2 regions of the Rhizobium sp. CB3171 genome follow, and region 2 is predicted to be linked to the other one. Evidence: riboswitches for the same ligand, from Rfam matches in the RefSeq annotation. Region 2 holds a riboswitch; the other holds the start of a gene.
The links. Region 2 has a riboswitch for thiamine pyrophosphate ahead of thiB (thiamine ABC transporter substrate binding subunit). Riboswitches for the same ligand answer to the same signal wherever they lie in the genome.
Positions count from the first base shown of each region.

Region 1: another riboswitch for thiamine pyrophosphate. It lies ahead of thiC (phosphomethylpyrimidine synthase ThiC); the one in region 2 lies ahead of thiB (thiamine ABC transporter substrate binding subunit).

Region 1 is NZ_CP121653.1:2,147,673-2,155,171, reverse strand. It holds gene thiO (glycine oxidase ThiO) at 1-277, opposite strand, end outside; gene thiC (phosphomethylpyrimidine synthase ThiC) at 279-2,105, opposite strand; TPP riboswitch at 2,198-2,330, opposite strand; gene QA648_RS29110 (FadR/GntR family transcriptional regulator) at 2,530-3,282, shown strand; gene denD (D-erythronate dehydrogenase) at 3,312-4,295, shown strand; gene QA648_RS29100 (SDR family oxidoreductase) at 4,297-5,073, shown strand; gene ugpC (sn-glycerol-3-phosphate ABC transporter ATP-binding protein UgpC) at 5,174-6,241, shown strand; gene QA648_RS29090 (ABC transporter substrate-binding protein) at 6,395-7,499, shown strand, end outside.
Region 2 is NZ_CP121652.1:3,342,935-3,350,433, reverse strand. It holds gene QA648_RS16300 (M48 family metalloprotease) at 1-164, opposite strand, end outside; gene QA648_RS16295 (ATP-binding cassette domain-containing protein) at 436-1,164, opposite strand; gene thiP (thiamine/thiamine pyrophosphate ABC transporter permease ThiP) at 1,154-2,797, opposite strand; gene thiB (thiamine ABC transporter substrate binding subunit) at 2,805-3,833, opposite strand; TPP riboswitch at 3,884-4,001, opposite strand; gene QA648_RS16280 (MDR family MFS transporter) at 4,072-5,607, opposite strand; gene QA648_RS16275 (MarR family winged helix-turn-helix transcriptional regulator) at 5,822-6,349, shown strand; gene QA648_RS16270 (thiamine diphosphokinase) at 6,422-7,075, shown strand; gene QA648_RS16265 (ABC-F family ATP-binding cassette domain-containing protein) at 7,078-7,499, shown strand, end outside.

The DNA.
Region 1 (7,499 bases), on a different replicon from region 2:
GGTCGCGGGTCGATGCGACGACCAGCGTTCCGTTGCGGACGACCTTGCCCGGCAGAATCGCTTCCCACCGGTCGGCGGCATCGAGGCCGCGTTTAAGCACGGTCTCAGCGGCGCTTTCGCGCTCGCACCAAGGCGCGAGCATGCCGCCGGCGAGCCAGGAAGCAGCGCGAGCGAAGTTTGGGTGCGGGTCGAAAACGATCACTTTCGCACCACGGGCGTGCAATTCGCGTGCGACCGTGAGGCCGGCGACGCCGGCCCCCTTCACAAGGACACGCATGTCAGTCTGCCTTATGGGCTGGGGTGTCGATCGGCATATAGAGATCGCCGCCCTCACGGTATTTCGCCGCCATCGCGTCCAGCCCCTCCTTCTGCGCTTCGGCGCGGATATCGTGCGAAATCCGCATGGAGCAGAATTTCGGGCCGCACATCGAGCAGAAATGCGCAACCTTGTGGGCTTCCTTTGGCAAGGTTTCGTCATGGAAGCTGCGGGCGGTGTCAGGATCGAGCGACAGGTTGAACTGGTCTTCCCAACGGAACTCGAAGCGGGCGCGCGACAATGCATCGTCGCGCACCTGCGCGGCCGGGTGCCCCTTGGCAAGGTCGGCAGCATGGGCGGCGATCTTGTAGGTGATGACACCTGTTTTGACGTCATTGCGATCGGGCAGGCCGAGATGTTCCTTCGGGGTGACGTAGCAGAGCATGGCCGTGCCGAACCAGCCAATCATGGCAGCGCCGATGCCCGAGGTGATATGATCGTAGCCCGGCGCGATATCGGTCGTCAGCGGCCCGAGCGTATAGAAAGGCGCCTCGCCACAAACGGCGAGCTGCTTGTCCATGTTTTCCTTGATCTTGTGCATCGGCACGTGACCGGGGCCCTCGATCATCACCTGGCAATCCTTCGCCCAGGCGATCTTCGTTAGCTCGCCGAGCGTTTCGAGTTCGGCAAATTGCGCCGCGTCGTTGGCATCGGCGATCGAGCCGGGGCGCAGGCCGTCGCCGAGCGAGAAGGAGACGTCATAGGCGCGGCAGATATCGCAGATTTCCTCGAAATGTTCGTAGAGGAAGCTCTCGCGATGATGGTGAAGACACCACTTGGCCATGATCGAGCCGCCGCGCGAGACGATGCCGGTCACGCGATTGACGGTGAGTGGGATGTAATGCAGCCGTACGCCGGCATGGATAGTGAAATAATCGACGCCCTGTTCGGCCTGCTCGATCAGCGTATCGCGATAGATTTCCCAGGTGAGGTCTTCGGCGATGCCGCCGACCTTTTCCAGCGCCTGATACAGCGGCACCGTGCCGATCGGCAGCGGCGAATTGCGGATGATCCATTCTCGGATATTGTGGATGTTGCGGCCGGTCGAAAGGTCCATGACGGTATCGGCGCCCCATCGGGCAGCCCAGACCATCTTCTCGACTTCCTCCGCCATCGATGACGTGACGGCGGAGTTGCCGATATTGGCGTTGATCTTCACCAGAAAATTCCGGCCGATGATCATCGGTTCGCTTTCGGGGTGATTGATGTTGGCCGGGATGATCGCCCTGCCGGCGGCGACTTCCTGGCGGACGAATTCCGGTGTGACATGATCCGGAATATGAGCGCCGAAGCTCTCGCCGTCGCGAATCAGTGCTTCGGCGTTGGCCTTGCGGCCGAGGTTTTCGCGAATGGCGATGAACTCCATCTCCGGCGTAATGATACCGGCCCGTGCATAGGCGAGCTGGGTGACGGCTTTACCATCCCTGGCACGTAGCGGCCGGCGTCGCCCTGGGAATTCCGGCGTGAGCCGTTCGCCGCTGACAAAGCCGTTGTCCTCGGGGCGGACATGGCGGCCCACATAGGATTCGACATCGCCGCGGGCGAGCACCCAGTCACGGCGCAGTTGGGGCAGGCCCTGCTCGATGCGGATCTCGGCGCCCTCTATCGTGTAGGGACCGGAGGAATCATAGACGACGACAGGCGGCTCGCCTGCGGTCGGATGGACGCTGATCTCGCGCATCGGTACGCGGATATCGCTATGGATATCTCCAGAAATATGGATCTTCCGCGATGCCGGCATCGGGCCAGTCGTGACGGTCGGGGTAAGATTCTTTGCGGCAATGGTCATGGTTTGAGGCTCCAAATTGCAGTTGGAGACCCAGTCAATCAGCCGGAATGATGGAAAGACGCCGGCACGGATTCCACGCATGAATCCAAAGCCTTCGAGCGCTTGCACCGTCCCTACGCCAGTATGAACTGGATCAGGTTCAACGGGTCACTGCGCCCACAATCGGCAAAGCCGTATTGTTCAGCAGTATCTCAGCCCCTTGCCGGGACCCCCCTGGTGAATGTCGGTGATCGTAAAGGGCCGCTGCTAATGATGTCAAGCTCGCTCTCGTTGCGGCTCAGACGTCGAGCGATATCTCTGTCCCGAGCCTGGCTGATGAAAGATGTCCCTATTGGCGGTTACAGGAGGAAATTGGCTTGACTGATTTGCTCAACCATTCTTAATAAACTGATCTGCTGGACCAACCAGTGGACCGGAGGGTGTGATGGACGAAAGTCCGATCTTAACCGAGGTGCCGAATATCGCGCGTGGTCTCGCCCGCCGGACGGCGCGTGACGTTATCGCTCAGAAGCTGATGGTCCTGATAGCAACCAACATGTTGCGGCCGGGCGACGAGTTGCCGGGCGAGCGCGAACTGGCAAGCGTTCTCCATGTCAGCCGCGAAACGGTGCGCGGCGCCATCCAGACCCTGGCCGCGCAGGGTATCATCGCGGTTTCGCATGGCAGCCGCAGCCGCATTTGCAAGGTCGACCTCAGCCACATCACGGTGACGATCGCCTCTCCCAACGCAATCGACAGCTACGATCTGGAGTCGGTTCACGCGGCCCGTCTCCATGTCGAGCTCAAGGTCGTCGGGGATGCTGCCGAACGGATCGACGATGCGACGCTGGCAAAGTTGCAGGCTCTTCTGGAGGCGCAGCGGCTTGGCGGAGACGATGTGATGCGTTTCCTCATTTGCGACCGCGAATTCCACGTTGCGATCTATCGCGCCGGTGGAAACCCGCTGCTCGCCGACTTTGTCACTGACCTATACACCTACATGATGAATTACCGCCGCAACGCCATGTCCAAGCCGGGCGCTATCGAAGCGAGCTACGACGATCATCTATCGATCTACGAGGCTCTCGCACGGCATGACCGCGATGCCGTCGTCGACGCGTTCCGGCATCATCTGACGCGTATTTACGAAACGACCAAGGTTCTGCTGGCGACCGGCAATACCGGCAATACGGTTTGAGCCGCTGAGCATGAGGAGATCTGGCTGATATGCATGTGATGGTTATCGGGGCGGCTGGCATGATCGGCCGCAAGCTGGTGGAGAAGATTGGTCTGCAGGCAGATGTGCTTGGCCGCGGGATCGACAGGTTGACGCTTGTCGACGTTGTTCCGCCGCCGGTTCCGGCCGCGCTTGTATCCGTTTCCACGGCGATGACGGCCGATCTTTCTGATCCCGCGAGTGCCACCAAGCTTTCCGGCTTGCGGCCGGATATGATCTTTCATCTGGCGGCGATCGTATCCGGCGAGGCCGAGGCGGATTTCGATAAGGGCTACCACACCAATCTCGATGGCACGCGCTCGCTCTTCGAGGCCATCCGGCACGAGGGGCTGAAGGAGCCCTATAACCCCCGCGTCATCTTTGCCTCGTCGATCGCTGTTTTCGGCCAACCCTTTCCGGAGAAGATCGGCGATGATTTCTTCACGACCCCCCTGACGAGCTACGGTACGCAGAAGGCGATCTGCGAACTGCTGCTTGCCGATTATTCGAGGCGCGGCATCTTCGACGGCATCGGCATTCGCCTTCCGACAATCTGCATCCGCCCCGGCAAGCCCAACAAGGCCGCCTCCGGCTTCTTCTCGAACATTCTGCGCGAGCCTCTTGTCAATCAGGAAGCCGTGCTGCCGGTGGACGAGAATGTCCGACACTGGTTTGCCAGCCCACGCTCCGCGGTCGGCTTCTTCATCCATGCCGCACGCATCGACAGCAGCGAGATCGGACCGCGCCGAAATCTCACCATGCCCGGGCTGTCCGCACTTGTCGGCGAGGAGATCGAGGCTCTGCGCCGCGTCGCCGGCGAAAAGGCTGTCAAACTCATCCGCCGTGAGATCGACCCCACAATCCGCTCGATTGTTTCCGGATGGGCGACGGATTTCGATGCGCGGCGGGCAACGGCGCTCGGCTTCAGGGCGGAAACCAATTTCGATGAGATCATAAGGATCCACATCGATGATGAACTTGGAGGGAAAATCTGAGATGGCGCAGCCCGCAATCGCACCAAAAACCCAGATCGCCCTTGTCACCGGCGGAGGTACCGGCATCGGCCGCAGCATCGCCAAAGCGCTGAGCGCTGAAGGTTATACCGTTGTCCTCACCGGGCGCCGTCATGATGTGCTGGAAAAGGCAGCCAGCGAACTCGCCGCCGAGACTGGCGGCACGATGCGGGCGATTGTCTGCGATATCGGGGCTCCTGAACAGGTCGCTGACCTCTTCGGCAAGATCAAATCCGAATTCGGCCGGCTCGATCTTCTCGTCAACAATGCCGGCAGCGGTGCGCCTGCGATACCGCTCGAAGAGCTCACCTTCGACCAGTGGAACGGCGTGGTCGCGGCCAACCTCACCGGCGCGTTTCTTTGCACGCAGCAGGCTTTCAAACTGATGAAGTCGCAGGTGCCTCACGGCGGCCGCATCATCAACAACGGGTCGATTTCGGCGACAACGCCCCGGCCAAATTCCGCCCCCTATACCGCGACCAAGCATGCGATCACCGGCCTTACGAAATCGACCGCGCTCGACGGACGCCCATTCGATATCGCTTGCGGCCAGATCGATATCGGCAATGCCGCAACGGACATGACCGCGAGGATGAGTTCCGGTGTGCTGCAGGCGAACGGAGAAATTGCCACCGAACCGACGATTTCCGCCGAGCATGTCGCTCGCGCGGTCGTCTACATGGCAAGCCTTCCGCTGGAGGCAAACGTCCTGACCATGACCGTGATGGCGACAAAGATGCCGCTCGTCGGAAGGGGATAGGACGTCGAAATTGAATTGGTTGGCGTTCTGGCGGTGAATGTCTCGGAGGAGGAGATGACCGGCAGGGCCAAGGAAGTGACAAGTTCTGGGAGGGACTTTTATGGCAGGTGTCGAGTTTGTCGATGTCAGGAAATCATTCGGGGCGTTCCCGGTTATCAAGGGCGTGAATATCGAGATTGCCGACGGGGAGTTCGTGATCCTGGTCGGACCGTCGGGATGCGGAAAATCCACGCTTCTGAGAATGCTTGCCGGCCTCGAGAACATTTCCGCCGGCGAGATCCGTATCGGCAATCGTGCCGTCAACGGTGTAGCGCCGGGTGACCGCGACATAGCCATGGTCTTTCAGAATTATGCGCTCTATCCGCATATGTCGGTGGCGCAGAACATGGCTTTCTCGCTGATGCTTAAGCGCGCGCCGAAAGCCGACATGGATATGCGTGTCAAGAAGGCTGCGGAAATCCTGGGCCTTACCAAACTTCTCGACCGCTATCCCCGCCAGCTTTCCGGCGGCCAGCGCCAGCGTGTCGCCATGGGCCGGGCGATCGTGCGCGATCCGCAGGTCTTCCTTTTCGACGAACCGCTTTCTAACCTCGATGCCAAGCTCCGGGTCGCCATGCGCGCGGAGATCAAGGAGCTTCATCAACGTCTCGGCACCACGACCGTTTACGTCACGCATGATCAGATCGAGGCCATGACGATGGCCGATAAGATCGTCGTCATGCATGACGGCGTCGTCGAGCAGGTGGGAAAGCCGCTGGATCTCTACGACACGCCTGCCAATCTTTTCGTCGCGGGCTTCATCGGTTCGCCGGCGATGAACATGATCAAAGGCCGCCTCGATGCGGAGAATGGCAGCCGGTTCATCGCGTCGGACGGAACTGTCCTGCCGGTGGCAAATCCGCCCGCTGGCGCAAAGGGCCGGGATCTCGTCTATGGGCTGCGTCCGGAATACATCGCGCTCGACGCCAACGGTCTGCCGGCGGAAATCATCGTGATCGAGCCGACCGGGTATGAAACGCAGATGACCGTCAGGTTTGGCGGCAGTGATGTCAACTGCATCTTCCGGGAACGGATCAATGCCCGACCCGGCGATACGCTGCGCGTTTCCATCGACGCGCCGCATGTCCATCTATTCGACGCCGAAAGCGGTCGGAGATTGACGATCTGATACCGCTTCGGCGGGAAGCAGGAAAAAGAGGAGTTTTCCTGCTCGCCCGTCGGTGCGGAAATATCCGGCAAGGTCGGAGGTGATGGTCGTCGTCCACCACACGGGAAGGTGGGCGCCGGGGGGATTTGCTCCCGTTTTCAAAGGAGGAGTATCATGACATTCAAGAGACGTGACTTTCTTGCCGCATCCGCGGCCGCGGCCGGCATCGCTGGCCTTGCGCCGCTCGGCATTCGCCCATCTTTCGCCCAGACCGAACCCAGCTACACGCCCGAAAAGGGCGCAAGTCTCAGGCTTCTTCGTTGGACACCCTTCGTCAAGGGCGACGAGGATGCCTGGCTTGCCAATACCAAGAAGTTCACGGAGGCAACGGGCGTCGAGGTTCGTGTCGACAAAGAAAGCTGGGAAGACATCCGACCGAAGGCCGCTGTCGCCGCCAATGTCGGTTCCGGTCCCGACATGGTGATGTGCTGGTTCGACGATGCTCATCAGTATCCTGACAAACTCGTCGACCTGACCGAACTCGGCAACTATCTCGGCAATAAATACGGCGGCTGGTATGACGGCGTGCGCGGTTACGCAACCCGCGGCGACAAGTTCATCGCCATGCCGTTGACGGCGATCGGCAATGCCGTCGTTTATCGCGACAGCTACGTAAAGGCGGCGGGCTTCAGCGAATTCCCCAAGGATACCGCGGGGTTCCTGGAGCTTTGCAAGGCAATGAAGGCGAAAGGCACGCCGGCCGGCTTCCCGCACGGCAAGGCCGTCGGCGATGGCAACAATTATGCCCATTGGCTGCTTTGGAGCCATGGCGGCAAGATGGTGGACGAAGGCGGCAAGGTGACTATCAACAGCCCTGAAACGCTGGCGGCCATCCACTATGCGATGGATCTCTATGCGACCTTCATTCCCGGTACGGAAAGCTGGCAGGACATCAACAACAACCGCGCCTTCCTTGCCGGGCAGGTATCGCTGATCGCAAACGGCGTATCGGTCTATTATGCGGCGAAGAAGGACCCGAAGCTCGCCGAGATCGCCGCCGATATCAGAACCACAAACTTCCCGATCGGCCCGGTCGGCAAGAGCGTCGAGCTGCACCAAACAAGCTCGTTGGTTCTGTTCAGCCATACCAAATATCCGGAAGCCGCCAAGGCCTATATCAAGTTCATGATGGAAGGCGATCAGATGAACGCCTGGATCCAAGGGTCGAGCGCCTATTGCTGCCAACCCTTGAAGGCCTTTGCCAACAACCCCGTCTGGA
Region 2 (7,499 bases):
GGCGAAACATTCGGCTGGTAGGATTGATCCAGCACCGACTGACAGCCGTTGAGCACCGCCGCGGCAATGAGGACGGGGGCCAAGCGGCGCGCGTGGGCCGCGACAGTCCTGCTGATCCTTCGTCCTGCGTAGTCGCTCTGCTTCAGTGCCTGTGTCCCACTCATCTTACTGCCATGCCGGCCGGACGCCGAACCCGGTTGATCATGACTAGGCAGATCATCGCCGCGTTTCGTCAAAGGTTGCATCCACTCCGATCGGACCTGAGTTCGTCCGGGTGGTCTCTGCCCTTTGCTGTAGCCGATTTCGGCAGCAGTTGCATAGCGAGACTCCGTTTAAATGTGGCAGCGTTGTATTTTGGCAAGCATATGCCAGGACTTTCAGCCGTCCGCCGCGACGAAATTAAGGCAAAACCGGCAGCAAAATGCTGCGTCGCATTCAATGTTGCAAAAATGTGGTCAGTGCCGGAATGCCGTCTTGCGTCAAAAAACGCTCGATGGGAGCTGAAAGCGGAACGGTTCCGCCATCGATGAAGACGGCATGATCGGCAAGACGGCGAACTTCAGCCGGGTCGTGCGAGACGATCAGCACCGTATTGCCAGTTTCGCGGTGAAGCTCGGACAAAAGCTCCGCCATGCCGGAGCGCAGGCCGGGATCGAGCGCGGCGAAGGGCTCGTCGAGCAGCAGGATCGGCTTGTCGCGCACCAGCGCCCGTGCGAAGGCCGCACGTTGGCGCTCGCCGCCGGAAAGGGTGCCGGGCTTGCGTCTGTCGAAGCCGGCAAGCCCAACGCGTGTCAGGGCTCCCGAAATCCTTTGCCGGTCGTCCACCGAGAGTTTCAGCGACGGGCTGATGCCAAGCCCGACATTGGTGAAGAGATCGAGATGGGCGAAGAGGTTGTTATCCTGGAAAACTAGCGATACCGGCCGCTCGAAGGGATGCAGCCTAGTGACATCCTGCCCGGCAAGCATGATGCGGCCACGGTCGGGCGTCTCGAAGCCGGCGAGCAGATTGAGGAAGGTGGATTTGCCCGATCCGGACGGGCCGGTAATAGCGATGATCCGGCCTTGCGGCAGTTCGCAATCGAAGCGGAAATCATGGGTGCCGAGCCGCAATTCGACCCCGGTCATTGTGATGCCCCGTTGTCCCGTGCGCTGATTATCGGTCATTCCGCCTGCCTTCGTCCTCATGCCTGCCTTGACCGGCCGTGCCGGCGACAGTCAGGAGTAGACATATCAGCCCCAGAATGAAAGCAAGTCCGTCCGCATCGTTGGTGCGATAGCTGCCGAGCTTGCTGTAGACCAGCCAAGGCAGTGTCACCAGGCTATCGGAGCCGAAGAGAGCGACGGCGCCGAGATCGCCGAGCGACAGCGCCATGGCGAAGGAGAGCGCCGTAAAAAGCGGCTTGCGCAGGCCGGGCCAGTCCACTAGCCGCAACCGCGCGAGGCCCTGAAGACCGAGGCTTGCGGCCAAACGTTCCGTGCGGCGACGATGGACAGCATGGGCCGGTTCGATGACGCGGATGACAAAGGGAAGCGCCATCAGGGCGTTGATGGCGACGATCAGAAGCGCCGCAAATCGGGCGGGATCGCCAAACAGCCTCAGCGCCAGGAACCATCCGGTCGCCAGCACGATCGGCGGCACCAGCAAGACGAGGGAGGACGTGCCGCTCAAGGCGAAGGCGAGGGCGCCCAGGCCCGGCGCTTTCCGGCGTTCGGCCGCTATCGCCGCGCGGGCGCGGATGATGGCGAAGGAGATGAGGACCGCCAAAATGCCGGCGGCAAGCGCGATTGTGAGGCTGGTCAAGGCCGCCTGCAGGAAGATCGCCTGGCTGACGAGCCTCAGAAGATCTGCCTTGAGGCCGGTGACGACCACCGAGGCGAGCGGCAGGCCGATGAATAGGGTGGCGAGCAGGAGCAGCGTGCTGTCGGCCAGTTTGGCGGCGGGCACTGTTCCATCGATGCGCCGCACGGCGCGGCCTGCCGTCAGCCCGTGATCGTCCGGCGCTGGAAGCAAGGCCATGGCGCCGAGAATGGCGGCGGTCACCACGATTTGCAGAAGGGACAGGGCTACGGCGCGGCCGGGATCGAAATCAAAGCGCAATGCTTGATAGATCGCCACCTCGAGCGTGGTCGCGGCCGGGCCGCCACCGAGGATCAGCACCAGCGTGAAGCTGGTGGCACAGAGCATGAAGATCAGGCCGGCGATGCCGGGAATGAGGCCGCGCAGCACCGGCCATTCGATGAAACGAAAGACGGAGGCGGGGCGCATGCCGAGGCCACCGGCCATTAGCCAATATTCCGCCGGCACGCGTTCCAGCCCGGCGAGCATCAGGCGGGCGGCGAGCGGCAGGTTGAAGAAGACGTGCGCCAGCAGGATGCCCGTCAGCCCGTAGATGCTGACCGGCTGCGCCAGGCCGAGCCCCGTCAATAGCTGGTTGAGAACGCCCTGACGCCCCCATATGCCGAGCAGGCCCAGCGCGCCGATCAGCACCGGCAGGCCCATGGGAACGGCCATCAGGCGGATGAGCCAGAGCCGGCCGGGAAAGCGAGGCTGCCGCGCCAGCGCGCGGGCGACCGGAATGGCGAGGGCGACAGAAAGTAGGGTGGACAGCGTTGCCTGCAGCAGGGTGAAGCGCAGCACGCGCAGAAGATAGGGATCGGTGAGCGGATTGCCGTCGGCGGATTCGATGCCGGCGGCAAGCAGGGTGACGATGGCAAGGCCGATGAAAAACACGATACCGGCGAGGCTGAAGGCCCCGCCGGCGATGGCATGTCTTTTCTCCGGCGCCGTCAGCAGCATCTCGGCATCAATTGGTGCTGGTGGCGGCCAGCCATTCGTCGATCCAGGCCTTGCGGTTCTTTTCGACCACATCGGGGCTCATCAGGAAGGTCTTTGACGGGACGACCAGCTTGCTGAAGGCATCTGGCAGCGGCTCGGACGTCGCCGAGACCGGCATCATCCAGTTATTGGTCGGGATGGTGTCCTGAAAGCCGGGCGAAACCATGAACTTCAGGAAGTCGCGGGCAAGCTCCTTGTTCGCCGACGACTTGATCGGGCCGGCAACTTCGATCTGGATGTAGTGGCCCTCGGAGAAGGCGGCCGCCTGATAGCGGTCGGTCTTGTCTACGACCATATGATAGGCCGGCGACGTCGTATAGGAGAGCACCATCGGTGCCTCGCCCTTGGTGAAGAGGTCATAGGCTTCCGACCAGCCGGGGGTGACGGTCAGGATGCGGCCCTTGAGCTTCGTCCAGGCATCGGCCGCCTTGTCGCCATAGACCGACTTGACCCAGAGCAGCAGGCCGAGGCCCGGCGTCGAGGTGCGGGGGTCCTCGATGACGATCTTCTGCGACGGATCGCCCTCGACCAGATCCTTCAGGCTCTTTGGCGGATTCTTGACCACCTGCGTATCGTAGACGACGGCGAAATGGCCGTAGTCATAGGGGACGAAGACGTCGTCTTTGAAATCGCCCGGAACCTTCAGGCCTGATGTGTCGATGCCACTGGCGTCGAACAGGCCAGTGTCCTTGGCCTCGTCGACGAGGTTGGTGTCGAGGCCGAGAACGACGTCCGCTTTCGTGCCCGTGCCTTCCAGCTTCAGCCTAGAAAGCAGCGCCACGCCGTCGGTGACGCTGACGTAATTGACCGTGCAGCCGCAGGTCTTCTCGAAGGCGGCCTTGACCTTGGCGCCCGGACCCCAGTCGGCGGTGAAGCTTTCATAGGTGTAGATGGTGAGCGTCTTGTCGGCGGCTTCGGCGCCCGGGGCGGCGAAAAGCGTTGCGCCGGCGGCGAGAGCCAAGCCGGTAAACAGTGACAATAGCGATCGGTTGGGCATGACAGCGCCTCCTCGTTGGTTTCGTTTTGAACGGGAAAAGGGCGCCATGATTTTGTCACGCGTCTAATCCCTCCGCCGGTGTTAGCCGGATCAGGTTCCGCGGGTTGGCCGGTGAAAGCCTCTCAGCCAGATGTCTTCGAAAGACATAAGGCACCCCGTTAGAGCGTTGGCAGGTTTATTCCTGTGACGAAGCGATGACAAGGGGAATGATTCCCCTGTCGATTGCAGTACGTTCGTTTTACTCGGCCGCGTGCGCAGCCGCCTGGCTGTCGAGCTTCTTGGCGGCGCCGGGCAATTGCACGTTCTTCAATGAGATCGCCGTCAGCAGGCCGAGGAAACAGATGGCGGCGGCCGTCATGAACAGTGGGCTGAAGGCGCTCGCATAGGTATTGGCAACGCTTTCGCGCGTGGCGTCCGGCAGGGCCGCCATCATCTTCGGCGTCAGTTCCTCGATATTGGCGACACCGGGGATGGAAACGCCGATATTGCCGAGCTTGGCGGCGATGATGGCGCCGTAGATGGAAATGGCGATCGAGGCGCCGCCCATGCGCGAGAGCGTCACGGCGCCGGTGGCGGCACCGACGTCGCGGCTGGCTGCGGCATTCTGCACGCCAATGACCGGGACTTGTTGTGCCAGGCCGATGCCGATGCCATGCAGCAGCATCAGGGCGCCGATGAAGACGATCGGCGTGCCGGCGTGAACATGCGCCAGCGTGGCGAAGGCGATGGTGCTGCAGGCGGCGCTGGCGATGGCGAAGGGCTTGTAGCGGCCCTTCATCGAGATCAGCCGGCCGGCCGAAAGCGAACCGCAGACGATGCCGCCGGTCAACAGGATGAACAGCAGGCCCGCCATGGATGGCGACAGGCCGGTCGTCGTCTGCAGGAAGAGCGCGAAATAATTGACCATGCCGATTGCCACCGCGCCGCTGGTGACCGAGCTGATCAGCAGCAGGCCGAAGGTCGGGTTGCGGAACAGTGTCATCGGCACGATCGGCTCCGGCGCGCGACGTTCGACGAAAACCCAGGCCAGCGCACAGAGCGCGCCGAAGGCGGTGATCCCGAGGCATTGCGGCGAAAGCAATGAGCCGAAGAGCTCCGTGCCGTCAGCGGCAAGCACGATGCTGGTGGTCGTCAGCGCAAGGAGGAGCGCGCCGGCATAGTCGATCTTCGGCTTGCGGGCGGGTTTGCGGTACGGCAGCATGAAGGCGAGGCCGGCCAGAACGATAAAGCCGATCGGCAGGTTGACGAGGAAGATCGAGCGCCAGCCGAAGAGGTCGCTCATCGTGCCGCCGAGAACGGGGCCGATGGCGCCGGAAGCCATCAGCACCAGGCTGGAATAGCTCTGATAACGGGCGCGTTCCCGCGGTTCGAAGAGATCGGCGTTGACGGAGAAGATCGAGACCAGAATGCCGCCGCCGCCAAGGCCCTGCAGCACGCGGGCGGCGATCAGCGTATTCATCGATATTGCAAGGCCGCAGACCGCCGAACCGACGGTGAAGATCGCGATCGCGGTCATCATCACATATTTGCGGCCGAAAAGGTCACCGAGCTTGCCGTAAACGGGCATCGAGGCGGAAAGGGCCAGCAGATAGGCCGAGCCGATCCAGCCGAAGCGTTCCAAGTGCCCGAATTCTCCGACGATGGTCGGCAACGCCGTCGATACGATCTGGTTGTCGAGGGTTGCCATGAACATGGCGGTCATCAGGAAAAAGAAGAGAATCAGCCGGCGGCGATGATCCGCCACGAGTGGCGCGGGCGTGGTCTGCATATCCATGGAACGAGAAATCCGAGCTTGCCCGAAACGCTATGCGCTCGACCGAACGCATGGGAACGCCCCGGTTCCTGAATGCGGAACATGGCGTTTTCGGACAGGTCTTCGAAAGCGAATGTTCCGGAACAATATATGTGCTATCAGCATATAACTGTCAATGGCAAGTGAATGCTGTTTGCATATTTTAATTCCTATCCGTCTCTGATATGTTGGAATGATGACATCAGCGACGAACACACGAGAAGTTGAAGCCTCACCGCTGCCCGAAGATGAAAACCGGTTGCGCATCGGGCAGGTGATGACCCGCATGCGCCTGATGACCGGCCGCCGCATGATCGGTCGGCTTGCCATCCAGAACGTTGCGCCGGGCCTGGAGCTTTCGCATCTCGACGTTATCGATGCCGTAAGGCGCGCGGAAGAGGCCGGCGAAGTCACGGTCGGGACCATCGCCGACATCCTGCGCATCGATCCATCGCGGGCAAGCCGCATCGTCGCTGATATGGTCGCCCGCGGCGTTCTGCGCCGCAAAGCCTCGCAGGCGGATGCGCGCCGCATCGTGGTCGTGCTGACCGCGCTGGGCCAAAGGCTGCTCGCCGAAATCCAGGCGCAGAAATTTTCGGTCATCGAGAGCATCATTGCCGACTGGTCGACCGAGGACATCGAGACTTTCTCGCTGCTGTTCGATCGGTTCGTCAGCGGTTACGAGCAGGTTTTCCAGGCGCGCATCAAGGAAACAGACGGCTGAACGGCTGACACCGCCGTTCTTGCCAACAGCGCTCTTCCCTTAGGACGCGTCTTTGCGCTATGGGCTTGGCACATGAGCCAATCCACCACCTTCACTATCCTTCTTGGCGGCGAGCTTCGCCTGACGGACCGGCTGCGCGCGGCGGTCGCGGGCAGCCGTTTCATTGCGGCAGATGGCGGCATGCGCCATGCCGTGGCGCTCAATGCGACGCCCGAGCTCTGGGTCGGCGATTTCGACTCGACGCCGGCGGATCTGCACGGTGCATTTCCGGATGTGCCCAAGCAGCCCTATCCGGAGGCAAAGGCAGCGACGGATGGCGAGATTGCCGTATCGGAAGCGATCAATCGCGGTGCGAAGCGGTTGATCCTCGCCGGCGCCATGGGTGGGGAACGTTCGGATCATGCGATCCAGCATCTGCTCAATGGCGTTCAGCTCGCCGAAAAAGGTTTCGACGTGCTGCTGACCTCGGGCGATGAAGAGGCCGTGCCGCTGCTGCCGGGCGACTTGGAACTGGCGCTGCCGGCCGGCTCGCTGTTTTCCATTCTGGGCTTCAGCGACTTGAAGGGTCTCTTCATTCACAACGCCCGCTATCCCCTGCGCGATTTCCATCTGCCCTTCGGCGCGTCGCGCACCATTTCCAATGTGGCTGAAGGTACTGTGCGCCTTTCGCTCGGCAGCGGCAGGGCGATCGTCCTTGCCCGCCCCTATGATCTCAGCGGAGTCTGATCTTGGCCCCTCCCATTCTGAAACTCGACGACATCTTTCTGAGCTTCGGCGGCGCGCCACTCTTGGCCGGCGCCGGGCTGCAGGTCGAGCCGGGCGATAAGATCTGCCTTGTCGGCCGTAATGGCTCCGGCAAGTCGACCCTACTCAAGATCGCCGCCGGCCTCGTCGAGGCGCAGTCCGGCGAAGTGTTCCGTCATCCGTCGTCGACAGTGCGCTATCTCGAACAGGCGCCGGACTTTGCCGATTACAAGACGGTGGCCGCCTATGCCGAAGCCGGGCTCGGACCGGGCGACGACCCTTATCGCGTCACCTACCTGCTCTCCCATCTTGGCCTGACCGGCGAGGAGGATCCGAAAAACCTCTCGGGCGGCGAGGCGCGCCGTGCCGCTCTGGCCCGCGTTCTTGCGCCGGAACCGGATATCCT